Linked DNA regions of Neobacillus sp. PS2-9. The protein of the gene in region 1 interacts with the protein of each later gene in a pairwise test. Links are inferred from orthologs where the notes say so. Each region holds a gene or a part of one and is shown in the gene's direction. Other genes may lie near its edges.

Region 1 (9,397 bases):
TCGAGACTATATGAACTCGACTTTACATTCATCAATAATAATTCAGAACAAGAAGTATTTTATCAAACGATGGCCTATATTGCAATACACAAATGAAAAGTGATAATTATTTAACTTGCATGTTTTGAAGTGAAGAGGGCAAAAATAGGGAATAGTTTCTATTTTATGGAGAACATGTTAGGAGTGAATTGTGAATGAGTATGAGTGAATCAATCGACTTAAGTCAATACTCGGTTAGAACTGACCTAGCCATTGAAGCAAGGGAAATGGTGATAGCTGGTAGAAAGGGGACTGTCGAGCAAGAGGAAGACCTTTCACAAATTGAGGGAGTAATAATTAAGGAAAAAGATGTTGACGATATAAAAATTTCTTTGGTTGAGGTAACAAAACAAGGAGAGCAGCAGCTCGGGAAAAAAGCAGGAAGATATTTAACGGTAGAGGTGCAAGGAATCCGTCAGCAAAACACAGACACACAGCACAAGGTAGAGGAAATATTTGCTAGGGAATTTGCTCATTTTCTAGAAGGGTCTGGAATTAAGAAAACAGACTCGTGCCTCGTTGTTGGACTGGGAAATTGGAATGTAACTCCAGATGCTTTAGGGCCAATGGTTTGTGAAAACCTTTTAATTACAAGACATCTCTTTCAGCTTCAACCTGAAAATGTGGAGGAAGGGTATCGATCTGTAAGTGCCTTGGCTCCTGGAGTGATGGGACTAACAGGGATTGAAACAAGTGATATTATTTTCGGTGTAGTAGAAAATACAAAACCGGACTTTGTAATTGCTATCGACGCCCTAGCATCTAGGTCAATCGAAAGGGTTAATTCAACTATCCAAATCTCTGATACAGGTATTCACCCTGGTTCAGGTGTCGGTAATAAAAGAAAAGAACTTAGCAAAGAAACGTTAGGGATTCCTGTTATAGCTATTGGAGTTCCAACGGTGGTGGACGCAGTTTCTATTACTAGTGATACGATTGATTTTATCCTGAAACACTTTGGTAAAGAATTGAAGGAGGGCAATCGCCCTTCAAGAGCGCTGGCACCAGCAGGTATGAGTTTTGGTGAAAAGAGAAAGTTAACAGAGGAAGATTTACCTGAAGAAAAACATCGGAAAACCTTTCTCGGAATTGTTGGCACCCTGCCAGATGATGAGAAAAGAAAGTTGATTTATGAGGTACTTGCACCAATTGGCCATAACTTAATGGTTACTCCAAAGGAAGTTGATGTTTTCATTGAGGATATGGCGAACCTCATTGCAAATGGATTAAACTCATCGCTTCACACGGCTGTTGATCAGGAAAACGCCGGATATTATACAAAATAAAATTTTCTTAGGGGTGTGTGGTTTTTAACCATTAGCCCCTTTTTAGAACAGCTTTAGCTGTATTTATGGTTCTACCAATTCTAGTAATGTCATAAGATTTACTAGAATCGTTTAAGTGGGGTGGAACTATGAAAAATGCTAGAACAAATGGAACGTTTTTTATCGTCCAAGGGACAAGCTTATTTAAAATAATCGCTGCTCTGTTACTCTTTATCATATTGATTTTTTCTATAAGCGGCCTCTTAACGTCACTCAAGCCACAATATAGACTTATGTCTCTTTCTGTAAATCAGGCTGCCACAAATGTGAATGGGGAACTTCTCTATCAACTGATGGGCTGGGAAAATCACCATTTTTTAAAGGTGGAAAATAATTGGGCTGCAACACCAACTCTGACCAATTTGGTTTTTAAGCTATCTAGTAATATTAATTTGAATGACCCACGAAGTCTTCTTGGAAGAGAGCTGCCGGGGTTCTATCAATTTGATGGAAAAATTCTTGTGGCAGGAGAGGGCACTAATTATACCAATATGCCAATTGAATCGGCCCCGCCCATTGAGATTATGAAGGCGGAACGGGAAGCGGCATTACAAAATCTTGAAGGATTAGATAAGCCAACAAACGAGAATCCTTCTACAACGCCAGGGCAAACGACGGGAAATCGACAAGTTGTCTATGTTTACTTCTCTCATAATCGGGAATCCTATTTACCATATCTTAAGGGCGTAACCAATCCAAATCTGGCTTATCATTCTCAAATTAATGTTACTAAAATTGGTGACCAACTTAAGACAAGCCTTAGCGATAGAGGAATCGGAAGCTTTATCGACAAAACAGATATCCAAGCAAATCTAAATAAAAAGGGTTGGAATTTTACGAAGTCCTATGAAGAATCCCGTTCTGTTGTACAAACAGCCATGGCTTCTAATAAAGAGTTGCATTATTTTATAGATATTCATCGTGATTCGCAAAGGAAGGAAAAGACAACCGTATCGATTGATGGAAAACCGTATGCAAAGCTTGCGTTTATTATTGGAGGTAAAAACCCCAATTATGAGAAAAATGCAAAGCTAGCAACAGAACTGCACAATCTTTTACAGAAAAAGTATAAGGGGTTAAGCAGAGGAGTTATGGTTAAAAATGCGGCCGGGTCAAATAGTATCTATAATCAAAACCTATCATCAAATGCCATTCTAATTGAGTTTGGCGGGGTAGATAATACGTTTGAAGAGTTAAACCGTTCTGCGGATGCTCTTGCTGAAGTATTTAGTGAGTACTACTGGCAGGCAGAAAAGGTGAATCAGGATGTTAAGCAGTCAACTGATAAACAATAAGTGTAAGGGAGCAGTTGTATGAAGTTATTTATGCTTAAAAGCGTTGGTATTGCCGCTCTCATGCTAATCTCTGTTTTAACAGGCATGCAATTAGCCAATAACGGAATTCATAAAATGAAAGGGTACGACGATCCAAACTTTCATCAGGCTGTCAGCTTAAATGATACCGATAATCACATAAGTGCCTCCATATTGGGTAATGATATTTCCAGTCATGATATTGAAGCAAAGAAGAAGAAGCTTGAGGAGATTAGCGCCTATAACTTCTTTTCCTCAATGGGGAAAAAAATGTCTGATGGGATATCAAATGCCTCTGAAAATCTGATTCAAAAAATAACGAAATAAAGCTAAAGCGGTGCCTAAGAAGGTGCCGCTTATTAATTTTGGGCAATGAATTGATTTTTCAAACCTGTTGATTGGAGTGGAAGGCACGAAGACTCCTGTGGGAGTATGGTTCAGGGGAGACCCCGCAGGCGCAAGCGCCGAGGAGGCTCGCCGAAACACCCACGGAAATCGAAGTGCCTGGAACGGAAATCAACAGACAATTTTAATAGAGCTTAAATTTAATTGAATCTCGAATGCTCTACTGATATAATCAAAAATAGTGTACATGTGCGAGTATAGTAGGAGTGAAAGACCATGAACAGAGAAGAAAAACTCAAACGACAATCAAAGATCAGAAATTTTTCCATTATCGCTCATATCGACCATGGAAAATCAACATTGGCTGATCGTATTTTGGAAAAAACAAATGCATTAACATCGCGTGAGATGAAAGACCAGCTTTTGGATTCCATGGATCTTGAAAGGGAACGCGGGATTACCATCAAGTTAAATGCTGTACAGTTAAAATATAAAGCGAAAGATGGAGAAGAATATATTTTCCATTTAATTGATACACCAGGGCATGTTGATTTTACGTACGAGGTATCAAGGAGTCTTGCTGCTTGTGAAGGGGCTATATTAGTCGTCGACGCAGCACAAGGAATTGAAGCACAGACACTAGCAAACGTATATCTTGCCTTGGATAACGACCTTGAAATTTTACCTGTTATTAATAAAATTGACTTACCAAGTGCCGAGCCAGAGAGAGTTCGGAATGAAATCGAAGAGGTTATCGGCTTAGATGCATCTGAGGCCGTTTTAGCTTCAGCTAAAGCTGGAATCGGCATTGAAGATATTCTTGAACAGGTCGTGAAAACAGTTCCAGCTCCAACAGGAGACCCGGAAGCGCCATTAAAAGCCCTGATTTTTGACTCGTTATATGATGCATATCGTGGCGTTGTTGCCTATGTTCGTGTAGTAGAAGGGTCTGTAAAAGTCGGCGACAAGATTAAAATGATGGCAACAGGAAAAGAATTTGAAGTTAACGAAGTGGGAGTTTTCACTCCAAAAGCTACACAACTTAACGAATTAACAGTTGGAGATGTTGGCTTTTTAACTGCATCTATTAAAAATGTCGGTGACACTCGTGTTGGTGATACCATTACAAATGCGAAAAACGGAACGACTGAAGCGCTTCCTGGTTACCGGAAATTAAACCCGATGGTATATTGCGGACTTTATCCGATTGATACAGCTAAGTTTAATGATCTTCGTGAAGCCCTTGAAAAGCTTCAATTGAATGATTCTGCTCTTCAATTTGAACCAGAAACGTCACAAGCGCTTGGTTTCGGTTTCCGATGTGGATTCCTTGGACTTCTTCATATGGAAATCATTCAAGAACGAATTGAACGTGAATTCAAAATTGATTTAATTACAACTGCACCAAGTGTTATCTACCATGTCTACATGACAGATGGTACAAAAGTCAATGTAGACAACCCTGCTAACATGCCTGAACCACAGAAAATTGACCGCGTAGAAGAGCCGTATGTTAAAGCGACAATGATGGCTCCAAATGATTATGTTGGTGCTATCATGGAACTTTGTCAGTTAAAGCGCGGGAATTTTATAGATATGCAATACCAGGGCGAGAACCGGGTTAGTATCGTTTATGAAATTCCGTTAGCGGAAATTGTCTATGATTTCTTCGATCAGTTGAAATCCAGCACAAGGGGCTACGCTTCTTTTGACTATGAGTTGATTGGTTACAAACCATCTAGCCTGGTTAAAATGGATATATTACTAAATGCAGAACAAGTCGATGCATTAAGTTTTATTGTTCATAAAGACTTTGCTTATGATCGTGGTAAGATTATTGTTGAAAAGCTGAAGGAATTGATTCCAAGACAACAATTTGAAGTTCCAATACAGGCCGCCATCGGTCAAAAAATTGTTGCTCGCTCTACGATTAAGGCGATGCGTAAAAACGTGTTAGCGAAATGTTACGGGGGAGATATTTCCCGTAAACGTAAATTACTTGAAAAGCAAAAAGAAGGTAAAAAACGGATGAAACAAGTAGGGTCTGTTGAAGTACCGCAGGAAGCGTTTATGGCTGTACTAAAGATGGATGACAATAGTACAAAAAAATAATAACAAATTGGAGGTTAGGACATGCCTGTAGCAGGCATTCTAGCCTCTTTTTGTTACTAGCATAAGGAAGTGTTAAAAATGATAAAAGCTGCCTATCTTCATATCCCTTTTTGTGAGCATATTTGTCATTATTGTGATTTTAATAAAGTTTTTCTAAAAGGGCAGCCAGTTGAGGAGTATTTAAAAGCACTTGATCAAGAAATGAAAATTACTCTTGCAAAGTATCCAACCAATCAATTAGACACCATTTTTGTTGGGGGTGGAACACCTACCTCATTAAATGAACAACAGCTTTTTACATTTTGTGAGAGCATAAATAAAAACCTTCCTACAAGTAATGCTGTTGAATTTACTTTTGAAGCAAATCCAGGTGATTTATCCATTGAAAAATTACAAATATTAAAGGATGCTGGGGTAAACAGGATCAGCCTGGGCGTTCAAACCTTCAACGAAGAACTTTTAAAAAAAATCGGTCGTGTCCATAAAGCTAAGGATGTCTATCAAACCATTGAGAGTGCTAAAAGAGTAGGTTTTGAAAATATCAGCATTGACCTAATCTTCAGCCTGCCATCGCAGACAGTCGATGACTTTAAAGAATCATTAACGCAAGCTTTTTCACTCGATATCAATCATTACTCTGCTTATTCATTAATTATTGAACCGAAGACTGTTTTCTATAATCTATTAAAAAAAGGGAAGCTCCCAACCCCTGGGGAGGATATAGAGGCAAAAATGTATGAGGTATTAATGGATGAAATGGAAAAACATGGATTCCATCAATATGAAATAAGTAATTTTTCTAAGCCTGGTTTTGAGAGTAAGCATAATCTGACGTATTGGAATAACGAATATTATTACGGGTTTGGCGCTGGGGCACATAGCTATGTGAATGGGTTTCGACGCTCGAATTCAGGCCCATTAAAAAAATATATGGATCAAGTAAATAGCGGATTGCTTCCAGTTTTGGATGATCATCTAGTTACAAAAGCAGAACAAATGGAAGAAGAAATGTTCCTTGGATTGCGTAAAACAGAAGGAGTTTCCGTTTCTCATTTTATTGAAAAATTCGATCAGGACCCCTTACAGTTATTTAAAAAGGAAATTACTGAATTAATTAGTAAGCAATGGATAGAAGTGAAGAACGATAATATATATTTAACTAAAACGGGTCGTTTTTTAGGAAATGAGGTTTTCCAGGCCTTTTTGGGCGCGGTCTAGTCAATCTGTCACAAATATCGGCTTTCTTTTTAATTGACACCATCCCCCCTTTTTTGATAATTTATTAATATAATTAGCACTCGGTAACTATGAGTGCTAACAGAGGTGATGAATGTTGCTAACAGATCGTCAATTGTTGATTCTTCAGGTTATTGTTGATGACTTTATTCGATCTGCTCAACCAGTCGGCTCAAGAAGCTTGTCGAAAAAAGAGGATATTTCCTTTAGCTCAGCTACGATTCGCAATGAAATGGCCGACCTAGAAGAGTTGGGGTATATTGAAAAAACTCATACCTCCTCAGGAAGAGTTCCGTCTGAAAAAGGTTATCGGTATTATGTCGATCATTTACTCTCACCGCAGGCATTAAATCAGCAGGATGTTTCCATTATTCAATCGATTTTTGCCGAAAAAATTTATGAGTTTGAGAAAATTATTCAAAGGTCTGCAAAAATCCTTTCTGAATTAACCAATTACACATCGATTGTGCTTGGACCGGCTGCTAGTATCAATAAGCTGAAAAGAATTCAGATTATTCCTTTGAATAAGGAAACAGCGGTAGCCATCTTTGTTACAGATACAGGTCATGTTGAAAACAGAACCTTTTCCTTACCTGCCTCTATTGATGTGAGTGATCTGGAAAAAACAGTAAATATTCTGAATGACCGTCTTGCTGGTGTTCCGCTAGAAGATTTGAACGACAAAATTTACAAAGAAGTTGCCATGCTGCTTAGACAGCATATTCATAATTATGATTTGATGCTGCATACAGTAGCAGATTCACTAAAAATGCCAGTCACTGAAAAACTTTTCTTTGGTGGAAAAACAAATATGTTAAGCCAGCCTGAGTTTCATGATATAAGTAAAATCCGTACATTACTAACCATGATTGACCAAGAAGAGTGGATTTACAATTTGATTCGAAAAGATTCAGCTGGGATTCATGTCAAAATAGGAACAGAAAATAATATCAGTGCTATGGATAATTGTAGTTTGATTACTGCTACTTATTCTGTTGGAGTTGAAAAGTTAGGTACGATTGCCATTCTTGGTCCAACCCGAATGGAATATTCACGTGTCATTGGCCTGCTCCAATTGTTAAGTAACGACTTGACGGCGGTTTTGACAAGATTGTATCAAACCAAGTAGCACTGGCAATATTGAGTAAGGGTGAAATTCCTTATGTTTCACCCCTTTTCTATGAGAAATAATTTGACTATAAATAGTAGATGCTTTAAGGGAGGTGAGTAAGTTGACAAATGAAAAAACCAATTCATTGAATGAAGAAGTAGAAATCGAGAGTGCTGACCAAGTTGAACTTACCGAGGAACAAGCGGTTTTAAATGAAGAGCAAATTTCAGATGAAACGTCTGTAGACCCTGGTGAGGAGTATGTAAAACAAATCCAAGTGCTTAAGGATAAGTTAGAGGAAGCAGATAATCGTTATTTACGTCTTCAAGCCGATTTTGATAATTTCCGTCGTCGCACTAGATTAGATTTAGAAGCGAGTGAAAAATATAGAGCACAAAAACTTATTACTGATTTACTACCTGCATTAGACAACTTTGAAAGAGCAATGCAGGTTGAGGCAGACAATGAACAAACAAAAGCATTACTTCAAGGGATGGATATGGTATACCGAAGTTTGGTGGATGCCTTGAAAAAGGAAGGTGTGGAACCAATCGAAGCGGTTGGTAAAGAATTTGACCCGCATCAACACCAAGCAGTAATGCAAGGGGAAGATGAAAACTTTGGTTCTAACATTGTTACTGATGAATTTCAAAAAGGTTATTTACTAAAGGATCGAGTGATTCGACCATCCATGGTAAAAGTAAATCAATAAAGACTACATATTATTTTTTTAGGAGGAAAAGGCAATGAGTAAAATTATTGGTATCGACCTTGGAACAACAAACTCTTGTGTGTCTGTACTTGAAGGCGGAGAGCCAAAAGTTATTCCAAATCCAGAAGGTAATCGCACAACTCCATCTGTTATTGCGTTCAAAAATGGCGAGCGTCAGGTTGGGGAAGTAGCAAAGCGTCAAGCCATCACAAACCCAAATACGATCATGTCCATTAAACGTCATATGGGTACGAACTATAAAGTTGGAATTGAAGGCAAGGATTATACGCCACAAGAACTTTCGGCTATCATTCTTCAATATTTAAAATCTTATGCTGAAGATTATCTTGGCGAACCTGTGACAAAGGCTGTTATTACAGTACCAGCTTACTTTAACGATGCAGAGCGTCAAGCAACAAAGGATGCTGGAAAAATTGCTGGTTTAGAAGTAGAGCGTATTATCAATGAGCCTACAGCAGCTGCACTTGCCTATGGTTTGGATAAGACAGACCAAGATCAAACTATTTTAGTTTATGACCTTGGCGGCGGTACATTTGACGTTTCTATCCTTGAATTAGGTGACGGTGTTTTCGAAGTAAAATCAACTGCTGGTGATAATCGTCTTGGTGGAGATGATTTTGACCAAGTCATTATTGATTACCTTGTTGACCAGTTCAAAAAAGAGAATGGCATTGACCTTTCACAAGATAAAATGGCTTTACAGCGTTTAAAAGATGCGGCTGAAAAAGCGAAAAAAGATCTTTCTGGTGTAACATCCACACAAATTTCTTTACCGTTTATCACAGCCGGCGCTGCTGGTCCACTTCACCTTGAAGTGACTATGTCAAGAGCGAAATTTGATGAATTATCCGCTCCTCTTGTTGAACGGACAATGGGTCCAACTCGTCAAGCGTTAAGCGATGCAGGATTAACTGCTTCACAAATTGATAAGGTAATTCTTGTTGGTGGATCAACTCGTATTCCAGCTGTCCAAGAAGCGATTAAAAAGGCTACAGGACAAGAACCTCATCGTGGAGTGAATCCAGATGAAGTAGTAGCGATGGGTGCTGCTATTCAAGGTGGAGTCATTACGGGTGATGTAAAAGACGTAGTATTACTTGACGTAACTCCTCTTTCACTAGGTATTGAAACAATGGGTGGTGTATTCACTAAGTTAATCGATCGTAATACAACGATTCCAACA
Region 2 (9,500 bases), 1.6 Mb from region 1 along the record:
TAAAGATGGAAAAGATCCGGTGTTTGATCCTGTAAAATTAGGGATTAAAGATGCCGATTTCTGGGAGCAAGAATATTCTAAGCCTCTTGAAAAAGAAGAAAAGACTGGATGATTTTGCAGTATGATAGAAAGGATTAACTTTATTTTTAGAGTTAGTCCTTTCTTTTTTATTTATCTGAAACTTTTCGCCCCTACTTCCGTAAATTATATAAGTGGTTTGTTAATGGGATGTTTATGTTTAATGAGAGTAGATATATTATTTACATATGAAAAATACTGTGAGGAGTGGAAAATGTGGGTGTTACTCTTAGCAAGGGGCAAAAAGTGGATTTAACGAAATCATATCCTAGCATTCAAAATGTCGTAGTCGGCTTAGGTTGGAATATTAGTCATATGGGGTCAAATTTTGATTTGGATGCTTCAGCATTTTTACTAGGAGAATCTGGCAAGGCAAATAGTGATCAAGACTTTGTTTTTTACAATCATCCCTCTGGTGGAAATGGTTCAATCATTTATAGCGGTGACAACCGCACAGGAGTTGGAGAGCGAGACGACGAACAAATCAGAATAGATTTAAATCGTGTCCCATCCCATATCCACCGCATTGCTTTTACGATCACGATTCACGATGCACAGGTTAAAGGGCAAAATTTTGGACAAATATCCGATGCTTATGTTCGCATCTTTAATGAAATGACCAACGAAGAATTAATTAGATTTAACCTTGGTAGAGATTTTACCGTGGAAACAGCGATAGTTGCTGCTGAATTATACCGGCATAATGGAGAATGGAAATTCAATGCGATCGCTAGCGGCTTTCAAGGCGGATTAGCAGCACTATGCCGGAATTTTGGGATTACTGTTGATGACCCTCCTGTGAGTGCGCCATCGACACTGCCCTACCAACAATCTACTAACCAACCAAACGTTACCACTAACTATAATCAGCAATCACAAACGTTCCAACAAAATAATAGAAATCCATACCAGCAAAGCCAAGGAATGCAAACCTCCTACCAACAGCCAGTTCATCTTCAGCCAGACTCAGCGTTCCAGCAGCCTTCTTATGGATATCCGGCACAGTCTGCCTTTCCATCGACTTCTGGTTCCAACCATACGTATGGTGGAGACGAAATTGTATGTCCTCGCTGTCATTCCTCTAATGTTCGAACGGGTAAAAAAGGATTCGGACTAGGAAAAGCGGCTATTGGAGGGTTAATCCTTGGGCCAGTTGGTTTACTTGGCGGCTTTATTGGAAAGAATCAACTAAAGTTCTCATGTAATAACTGTGGCAGTACATGGTCCCCTTCCCAAACAGATTATGCGGAATGGGCCAATAATCAAAAAAGAAGAGCACAAGAATTATTTAATCGTTATAAAAGCCAGGATGTTCTTGAAGCAGTTGTAGCGGCTTGCGCGTTGGTAGCCATGGCTGATGGATATCTAGACACAGTGGAACGTCAGAAAATGATAGAATTTGTTCATCAAAGTGATGAATTACGAGTCTTTGACACCAATAAGGTCATTCAGAAATTCAACTTCTTTGTTTCTAGAATTGAAAATGATCGGATGATGGGCAGCGCAGAAGCGTTCCGAGCTCTTGGAAAAGTAAGAACCAAACCTGAAATAGCCCGATTGGTTGCCCGTTATTGCATTGCAATCGGCTATGCGGATGGAAATTTTGACAACAATGAAAAACAAATGGTGGCTGATATCTGTCGTGAACTTGGCTTAAACCCTGCTGAATTCCTTTCGTAATCGTAAAAAAATCCTCTATTCCAGCAAGGAATAGAGGATTTTTTTAACTAACCCATTTGCGCTTATTTTCTACTCTTTTTGTTAATCCTTTGGCATCCAATCTTTCTAAAAATGGAATCATATATTTTCTCGATAAGTCTAAGATATCCTTTGCTTCGCCAACCTCAAATTCAGATCCGGTTTGACTTTGAAGCTTACTAACAGCCTCAGTAAAAATATCTAAGTGATAGGCAAATTGCTCATCTAATGGTACGATTAGTGCTTGTTCCTCTAAAAACTTTTTTAAATCGAATACAAGATTTTCAGGAATCCCTGCTGCTGAAAAATAGTCATTTAAGTAGCGGACCTTTAAGCCATCCTTTTTCATTTCCTCCAGCAAATTCTCTGTCCGCCTTGACCAGTTTTTTGGAACATGTGGTACAAAGGAAGCCAGGAATACAAATTGTTCTTTCCGATTAAATACTCCTTTAGATATTCCATTTTCCACGACAAAATCAAGTAAGGATTTTGGAAATCCTTTTTGCATGGTTTGTAACAACTCAGCTTTATTTATACCGATTTTCATTGAATGAGACAGATGAAATTCCTGTAATCGATCGAATATGTCTTCTTCTATGGCATTAATTAATAATTGTAATGTGTACTCTTTTCCATTGTAGAAAACAAATTCAGGATTATCTAAATGTTGAATTAATATCGCTTCATCCAGTGCAGTACGTTTTATTAACTCCGCTAACGGAAGACTCTTCGCTTCAATTAGAGCCGCAGTAATCCGTTCTCTTGGTGAGCCTACTTTTTTCTTTTCCAGCTCATCTATGGTTTGGTTCCCGAATCGGTACTTACTTCCACGTGGATCAATTACCCAGCCACCGCCGATGGTTTCTTGTGGACTAGGTCTACGTAGAATAAAGCGGTCGCCCCGCTTTGTTAGGATTTCTTCTTCTAGACGAAGCTGGCAAAGGATTTCTCCATTTTCCTCTTTAATTTCGTTACGATCAAAGAAAACAATTCTACCCATAACCTCTGCTGTTCCAATATGTAGTTTAATTGGCATCCGCTGCTTGACCATATGTTCAAGATCCTCAACCACACGAATAGCAACATCTACTGTTTTTGTAACAATAAAATGCTCGGAAGAAACGAGAACATCCCCCCGCTCTAAATCTTCCTTTGAAATACTAGAGAGGTTAATCGCTGTCCTTTGGCCTGCATAGGCTTTTTGTGCAGGCTTATGATGTACTTGAATCTGCCGTGCTCTTACTTCCAGTCCTTTAGGCATGATCTTCAGCACTTGTCCCTCTTCCACCGTTCCCTCATAAACAGTTCCACGAACAACGGTTCCTTGACCTTTCACGGTAAACACTTGATCGATTGGCAGACGGAATGCCCCTTTCGCATCTCGCATTTCCTGTTCTTTTAGCGTTTTAATAATTACATTTTTTATTTCCTCAATGCCCTTTCCTGATAAACTGTCTACAAGTACAAAAGGGGCTTCTTCAAAAACAGTCCCCATTAGCTCTTCTAAAATATCATCCTTAACAAGTTCAATGAATTCTTCATCTACCCGATCAATTTTAGAGATGGCAATCAGACCATTTTTTACACCTAAGAATTTTAATATATCTAAATGCTCCCTAGTTTGCGGCATAACGCCTTCATCCGCAGCTACCACTAACACCACCAAATCGATTCCCGCTACTCCAGCTATCATTTGCCTAATAAACCGTTCATGGCCTGGAACATCTATCACTGAAATCTGTATTTCGTCATCTTCATACAGAGGAGCGAATCCCAATTCGATGGAGATTTGTCGTTCTTTTTCTTCTTTTAACCGATCTGTATCCACATTGGTCAGCGCTTTTGTTAAGGATGTTTTCCCGTGATCAATATGCCCTGCCATACCAATTGTAAAATATCGTTTTTCCAAGTTTGCCACCTTCTTAAAATCGTTCTTTCATATAACTGTAGCCTTTATAGAGCAATTGTTCAAGAGAACATTTTTAGACAGTTACTGCCCATTCTAATCAAAGTTTAATCTTCTATCATAGGCAAAAGTATTCACAAATCTTTGTAGATTATATATAATAGTTTTATAAATTTGCACTGATGCAACATTTGTTCATTCGCGAACAAACCTTGCATTACAGAAAAACAAACAAAATGAAAGGATGGTGTCTTATGAGCCAGACCGAATCACTAGCAGTTGAAGGGGCTCGAGCAGCAGAACACCGAACAGTTTCTGCCGCTAGAGATGCCATTGACGGAAAGGTTAAAGGCATACGGGCATTACTACCGTTCCTTGGGCCCGCCTTCATTGCCTCCATTGCTTATATCGATCCAGGGAATTTTGCTACTAACATTCAGAGCGGTGCACGCTTTGGTTATAAAATGTTATGGGTAATTGTTTTAGCCAACTTAATGGCGATGCTTTTACAAAACATGTCAGGAAAACTAGGTATTGCAACAGGTAGAAGTCTCCCTGAAATTTGTCGGGATTATATGCCAAAATGGCTTGTCCTAATTATGTGGATTGTTTCAGAGTTAGCAGCAATGGCAACCGATCTTGCAGAATTTTTAGGAGCAACACTGGCCTTAAACCTTCTTGCAGGTATACCAATGTTATTTGCTACTATTATTACCGGGGTTGTTACCTATTTAATATTATTGTTAGAAAAGTATGGATTTCGCCCACTTGAAAAGTTTATTGCAGCATTTGCCGTATTGATTGGGTTATGTTACTTAGTGGAAACCGTGCTATCGCAACCAGATCTTTCGCAAATTGCTTATCATAGTGTTGTCCCATGGCTAGGCAATAATGAAAGTATCCTGCTTGCAGTTGGAGTAATCGGTGCTACAGTTATGCCACATGCGATTTATTTACACTCTAGTTTAACTCAAGGACGGATTGTTCCTCGAAATGACTCAGAAAAAGTGAAAATCCAAAAGTTTAGTACGAAAGAGATTTTCATTGCTATGACCTTAGCTGGTTTCGTTAATTTATCGATGATGTACATGGCGGCATCTGTCTTCAATTCTTCTGGTCACAGTCAAATTGCTGACATTCAATCTGCCTATCACACACTCACTCCGTTGCTTGGCTCTGCCGCAGCTAGTGTGTTTCTCATTTCCTTACTTGCCTCAGGGATTTCAAGTTCTGTGGTTGGTACGATGGCTGGCCAGGTGATCATGCAAGGGTTTGTTGGTTTTACCATACCGCTTTGGTTCCGTCGTCTGATTACCATGCTCCCAACGGTAATAATCGTTGCAATGGGGGTCGACCCAACCCGAACACTTGTTATTAGCCAAGTTGTTTTAAGTATTGTTTTGCCTTTTCCCATTATTGCATTAATCTACTTTACCCAAAAGAAAGATCTAATGGGGGTATTAACGAATAAACGAATAACAACAGTATTAGCCACACTATTTGCTATCACTATATTGGGATTAAATGTGTGGTTGGTTATTCAGACGTTTTTAGGCTAAATGAAAGATTTTAGTATATTTCACATCAAAAAGGCTTAAAGGAAACCTCTCTAAGCCTCTTTGTTATTTCTTCAACTAAAGCCCCCGTTTGTTTAAGTGCGTTTTTTCACAATATCAAGGAAAAGAGGGTTTGATTATTTTAATTTATTATTAACTAAATTCTCCCAGTCCTCAACTGACAACTTCTCCGTAATATGTTTTAATTCATTTGGAACGTCAACATAGCACATCAATTCTAAACTATTTCCATCTGGGTCATTAAAATATACCGATGCATTTCCTTGATTTGGTCTTATAAATGGTTCTATTGATGTTCTTCTTCCAAATTGTACAGGTTCAACTTGGATGGATTCAAGCCATTTTAAAGACTCTTTTAAATCCTGATATGTGACTCTAAATGCAATATGCTTTAAAGAAGGATGGTATGGAGTTTGGTATTCCTTTCCTTCCCATAATCCCAACCAGCTTTTTCCTTCTTCTATCCAAAAGAATGCACTGTCTTCATTACGCCAAGCTAATTTCAAACCTAATTTTCGGTAAAATTCAATTGAAAATTCTAAATTTTTCACAGGTAAATGTGCTTCATAAAGCCCCTTTATCATTTCTCCCATCCCCTATATATACAAATTATGTACTTTAACATTTTATATTTAAAAAATATCTTCTTCAACAATCCTGCCCCGTTAGAACAAGATGAGGACGACCAAAAATGGGATCCTACTTCAAACTCTTGCACCCATTATTACTTAACAAAAGCCATCATTGCTGCCACTTGAATTACTATATAATCACCCTTTTTTAATCAAAAATATTGGTCATAAAAACTAAATAACCGATAACTGGTACTAGTATCGAAAATGAAATACCGATACCGCTACAAATGATTCCTGCGACTGCCATTTTCCTCCCCTGCTGAGTAAAACCATTTATTTCTTTTAAGCCGATAATTCCAAGTATAAGACCAATTATGCCAAGTATGACCCCCGGAAGAATTACAGTAATAATTGATAGAATACCTAGAATTAAAGATGCAATAGCTTTACCGTTGGATATTTTATTTTCCAATTTTATACCCCCAATTTTTTTCTTTCAATACTCCTATTTTACTCCTTATCAATAGTGGAATGACAATAATGGCCTTACTTTTAAGTAGGGAGGTTCAAAAGGGCTCAACGCACCTAACGAAAAATGCCTCTTCATTAAAATGCAATCTGTGGAGCATCTGCTCCTGATATCTAGTAATCATATAGAACCATTAAAACTTTATTTATTATCTCTTTAAATTTATATACGAACCATATTCCAAAACGTTCCATATATTACCCAATTTCCTTTTTAACTAGTCGAGTAGAAGGGAGCCTTTCTACCTTACGGTAAATTGTACTCCTCCCCCTCACAGAACCGTGCTTGCGCTATTAACGCACACGGCTCCTCCTAGTCATCATTTACAGAATGTAGCTAATCTCTTTTCTAAGATCATAGATGTTCACTTTGATTCTTGGTGAAGGAAGTGGATATTTACGAAGAAAAAGATTAAATTTATCCCATGTAAAGGACTTCCTTTGACTTCTTCTGTTTAGCCATTTAAATAGTAAGTATTCGATTTTCTCTTTGAAGTTGTTAACAGTTTGAGTGTTATCCGTGATGCAATAATAGTTGTAATAACCTATAAGTGAGCGTTTAAATCTATCCATAATTGTATGAATATCTTTATTTCTATTAGTCTTCAGCCATTCTTTAGATTCTCTTAGTTTGCCTTGGACTTTCTTCCTGCTAGATTTTCGTTTTACTCGAAATTTCCCTTGTTTGCTTTTCCCGCAATAGTGGGTAAACCCTAGGAAATCAAAGGTAGCTGGTTTACTGTTTCCCTCTCGCCTTGCATTATTTTCTGCGAACCGTCCGAAGGGAATTATTTTAGTTTTATCCTCAGCTATTTCCAGGTTAAATTTCTTTAATCTCGCTTTTAATGAATGGAAGAATTGCTCGGCTTCACTTTTATTCTGAAAACAACAAACAAAATCATCTGCGTATCTTACTATATATGCCTGGCCTTTATATTGTTTCCTAACCACTTTTTCAAACCATAGATTAAGAACGTAATGGAGATAGACATTGACTAATATCGGAGATATCACTCCACCTTGCGGTGTACCATTGTCTGTCTTGTATTTCTTACCTTCCTCCATGTGTCCACCTTTAAGAAACCTGCTGATTATTCTCAGTAGGTTAGGGTCAGTGATACGGAGTTTCAAGAATTCCATCATCCATTTGTGGTCAACGTTATCAAAGAAGCCTTTAATATCTACATCGACTACATAACTTACTGCTCTCTTCTCAATATATTGATTCAGTATTTTCAGCGCATCGTGGCAGTTTCTATTTGGACGGAACCCAAATGAGCAGTCTAGAAAGTCATTTTCATAGATGGCATTTAATATCTTCGTAATGCCTTTTTGAACAATTTTATCTTCATGTTCCGGTATACCCAATGGTCTCATCTTGTTTGAATTGAGTTTTGGAATATACATTCGTCTTACTGGAACAGGACGATAACTTTTGCTTTTAAGCCTACTTACTAAGTCCTCTATGTTTTCGTCCAGGCTGTCACTGTATTGTTCTTTTGTCGTTCCATTAATACCAGTTGCCTTTTTATTAGGCAGTTCATGATGACACTGAGTTAGAGATTGCTTATTCAATAAATGCGCAAGAGATGTGAATTTCATTTTAGGCTCGGATTTTGCTAATTCTGCTATCCTTAGTAGTTTTGTTTCCATTATATAATACCTACCTCTGTGTGTAGTAAATGTGTCCCTAGTAAGGGTGATAACTGGTAGCTAGCCTTTCCTCCATCGGCATTACCCAACTTCATTGGTACTACGCTGCTATCCGACTCCCTACAATCGGCATTTGGTTTCCTTGCTTGTTATCGCTCGTAGACCATACTCTTCTATAAAGTAGAAAAGACCGGTAGGGTCTCCCGAGTTGCCGTATCATATCAATGTGTAACGTGCCAAGGTCTTTGACTCCAGAGAGGTTTCATCCTTCTTGCCTTTGACGAAGGATAAAATGTTGCTTTCTGCACGCAGGTAAGGCATCAGCCCTCTCGGTTTACTAACGATTATGGAGCTCAATCCCTTCAGCCGTTTGGCTTTCGGCCCGCCACCTAACTGTCTACGCTTAAAGACTAGAGTTACCCATAGTCCTCCAAGACTCGCTACGAGCGAATGGCTAGTTCTTACTCGACGGGAATCCCACCCGCTATATGATACGACCTAGGCTCGGCCGCACACCTGCCTCTTTAGTTCAATAAAAAAATGACCGCAACAGTGACAGTCATTGCCAGAACCTCATATATAACTTAAGCCCCCGTTTGTTAAACAAGAATATCTATGTTTACATTTTAATTAAAGACTTCTTGAATCTCCGACCGAAAGCTCTCAGTTCTTGTACAGGAATCAAGACTCAACTTTAGAAGTTCGAGTGTTACTTCCTCCGATCTAATATGACCCTCAAAACGTAAGTTCTTAATCCACTCCCATATATCTTCAAGTTTCCTCTTTAAGAAATAAAATTCAAAGGCATCAAAATCAGGAGACTCATACTTCATATATTTCCTGTATTCATTTACGAATTGTCCAGCATATGGCTCTGTAATGATTAAAATCAGGTCTTGTTCTTGTGGAGCAAGTTTTAGACATTCCCAGTCAATAAGCACAAGGTATTCCCCTTGCATAACATTCCAATTATGAGCATCTGCATGAGACAAAACAAACTGATATGGTTTGCTTATCAAAGTATTTGATAAATACCTCTTTCTGTTAATCTTTTCTAATAAAGTGCCGGTATAAGGCTTCACAATTTCTAAAACCCTATTATCTTTATTTTCCAAATCCTTTTTTATAAAAGAATATAAGTTTTCGCAGAAATCTATGTCAAAATTTTCGTTTACCTGCTGCTGTTTTAGTCCATTAGGAATATTTGAAGTGTTCATATGAAGTAATCCAAGAATCTTAGCCAGTTCATTCACATGATTTTGACTTAGCTGTTTGTCTCCAATGGTAGTTCCCTCAATATATTCTGAAAGCAAATACACGTACTGTTCGTCTTCGCATTTATTACTTTTGTATTTCGTAAAGATTGGATTAGCGAGATTGTTTTTTAAATCAGTATGGTTATACATCCACTTTATTAAGGGAGTATATCTATCAATTGCATCAATATATGGAGCAATGGACGGCTTTCTTTTGTTATATACTTTT

The links.
Region 2: the proteins of grpE (region 1) and RCG25_RS16180 interact in binary tests that used the Escherichia coli proteins (3 or more experiments, as listed by UniProt). The link is inferred for Neobacillus sp. PS2-9 from one-to-one orthologs.

Annotation. Positions count from the first base shown.
Region 1 is NZ_CP133269.1:1,596,974-1,606,370, forward strand. Bases 6,626-9,397 are described here. They hold grpE (nucleotide exchange factor GrpE), read left to right. Parts: upstream 6,626-7,602; coding sequence 7,603-8,193; downstream 8,194-9,397. Other genes in these bases: hrcA (heat-inducible transcriptional repressor HrcA), read left to right, coding at 6,626-7,499; dnaK (molecular chaperone DnaK), read left to right, coding at 8,228-9,397. In the rest of the region: GPR endopeptidase, read left to right, coding at 201-1,325; spoIIP (stage II sporulation protein P), read left to right, coding at 1,454-2,659; RCG25_RS07865 (YqxA family protein), read left to right, coding at 2,678-3,004; lepA (translation elongation factor 4), read left to right, coding at 3,299-5,134; radical SAM family heme chaperone HemW, read left to right, coding at 5,213-6,352; more of hrcA, read left to right, coding at 6,468-6,625. UniProt on the Escherichia coli protein: Participates actively in the response to hyperosmotic and heat shock by preventing the aggregation of stress-denatured proteins, in association with DnaK and GrpE. It is the nucleotide exchange factor for DnaK and may function as a thermosensor.
Region 2 is NZ_CP133269.1:3,197,969-3,207,468, forward strand. The notes cover bases 3,214-6,088. They hold RCG25_RS16180 (Nramp family divalent metal transporter), read left to right. Parts: upstream 3,214-3,936; coding sequence 3,937-5,241; downstream 5,242-6,088. Other genes in these bases: selB (selenocysteine-specific translation elongation factor), read right to left, coding at 3,214-3,658; RCG25_RS16185 (VOC family protein), read right to left, coding at 5,376-5,843; RCG25_RS16190 (DUF4190 domain-containing protein), read right to left, coding at 6,040-6,088. Also shown: RCG25_RS16165 (alanine/glycine:cation symporter family protein), read left to right, coding at 1-112; RCG25_RS16170 (TerD family protein), read left to right, coding at 295-1,758; more of selB, read right to left, coding at 1,802-3,213; more of RCG25_RS16190, read right to left, coding at 6,089-6,306; ltrA (group II intron reverse transcriptase/maturase), read right to left, coding at 6,687-8,015; RCG25_RS16200 (aminoglycoside phosphotransferase family protein), read right to left, coding at 8,642-9,500. UniProt on the Escherichia coli protein: H(+)-stimulated, divalent metal cation uptake system. Involved in manganese and iron uptake. Can also transport cadmium, cobalt, zinc and to a lesser extent nickel and copper. Involved in response to reactive oxygen.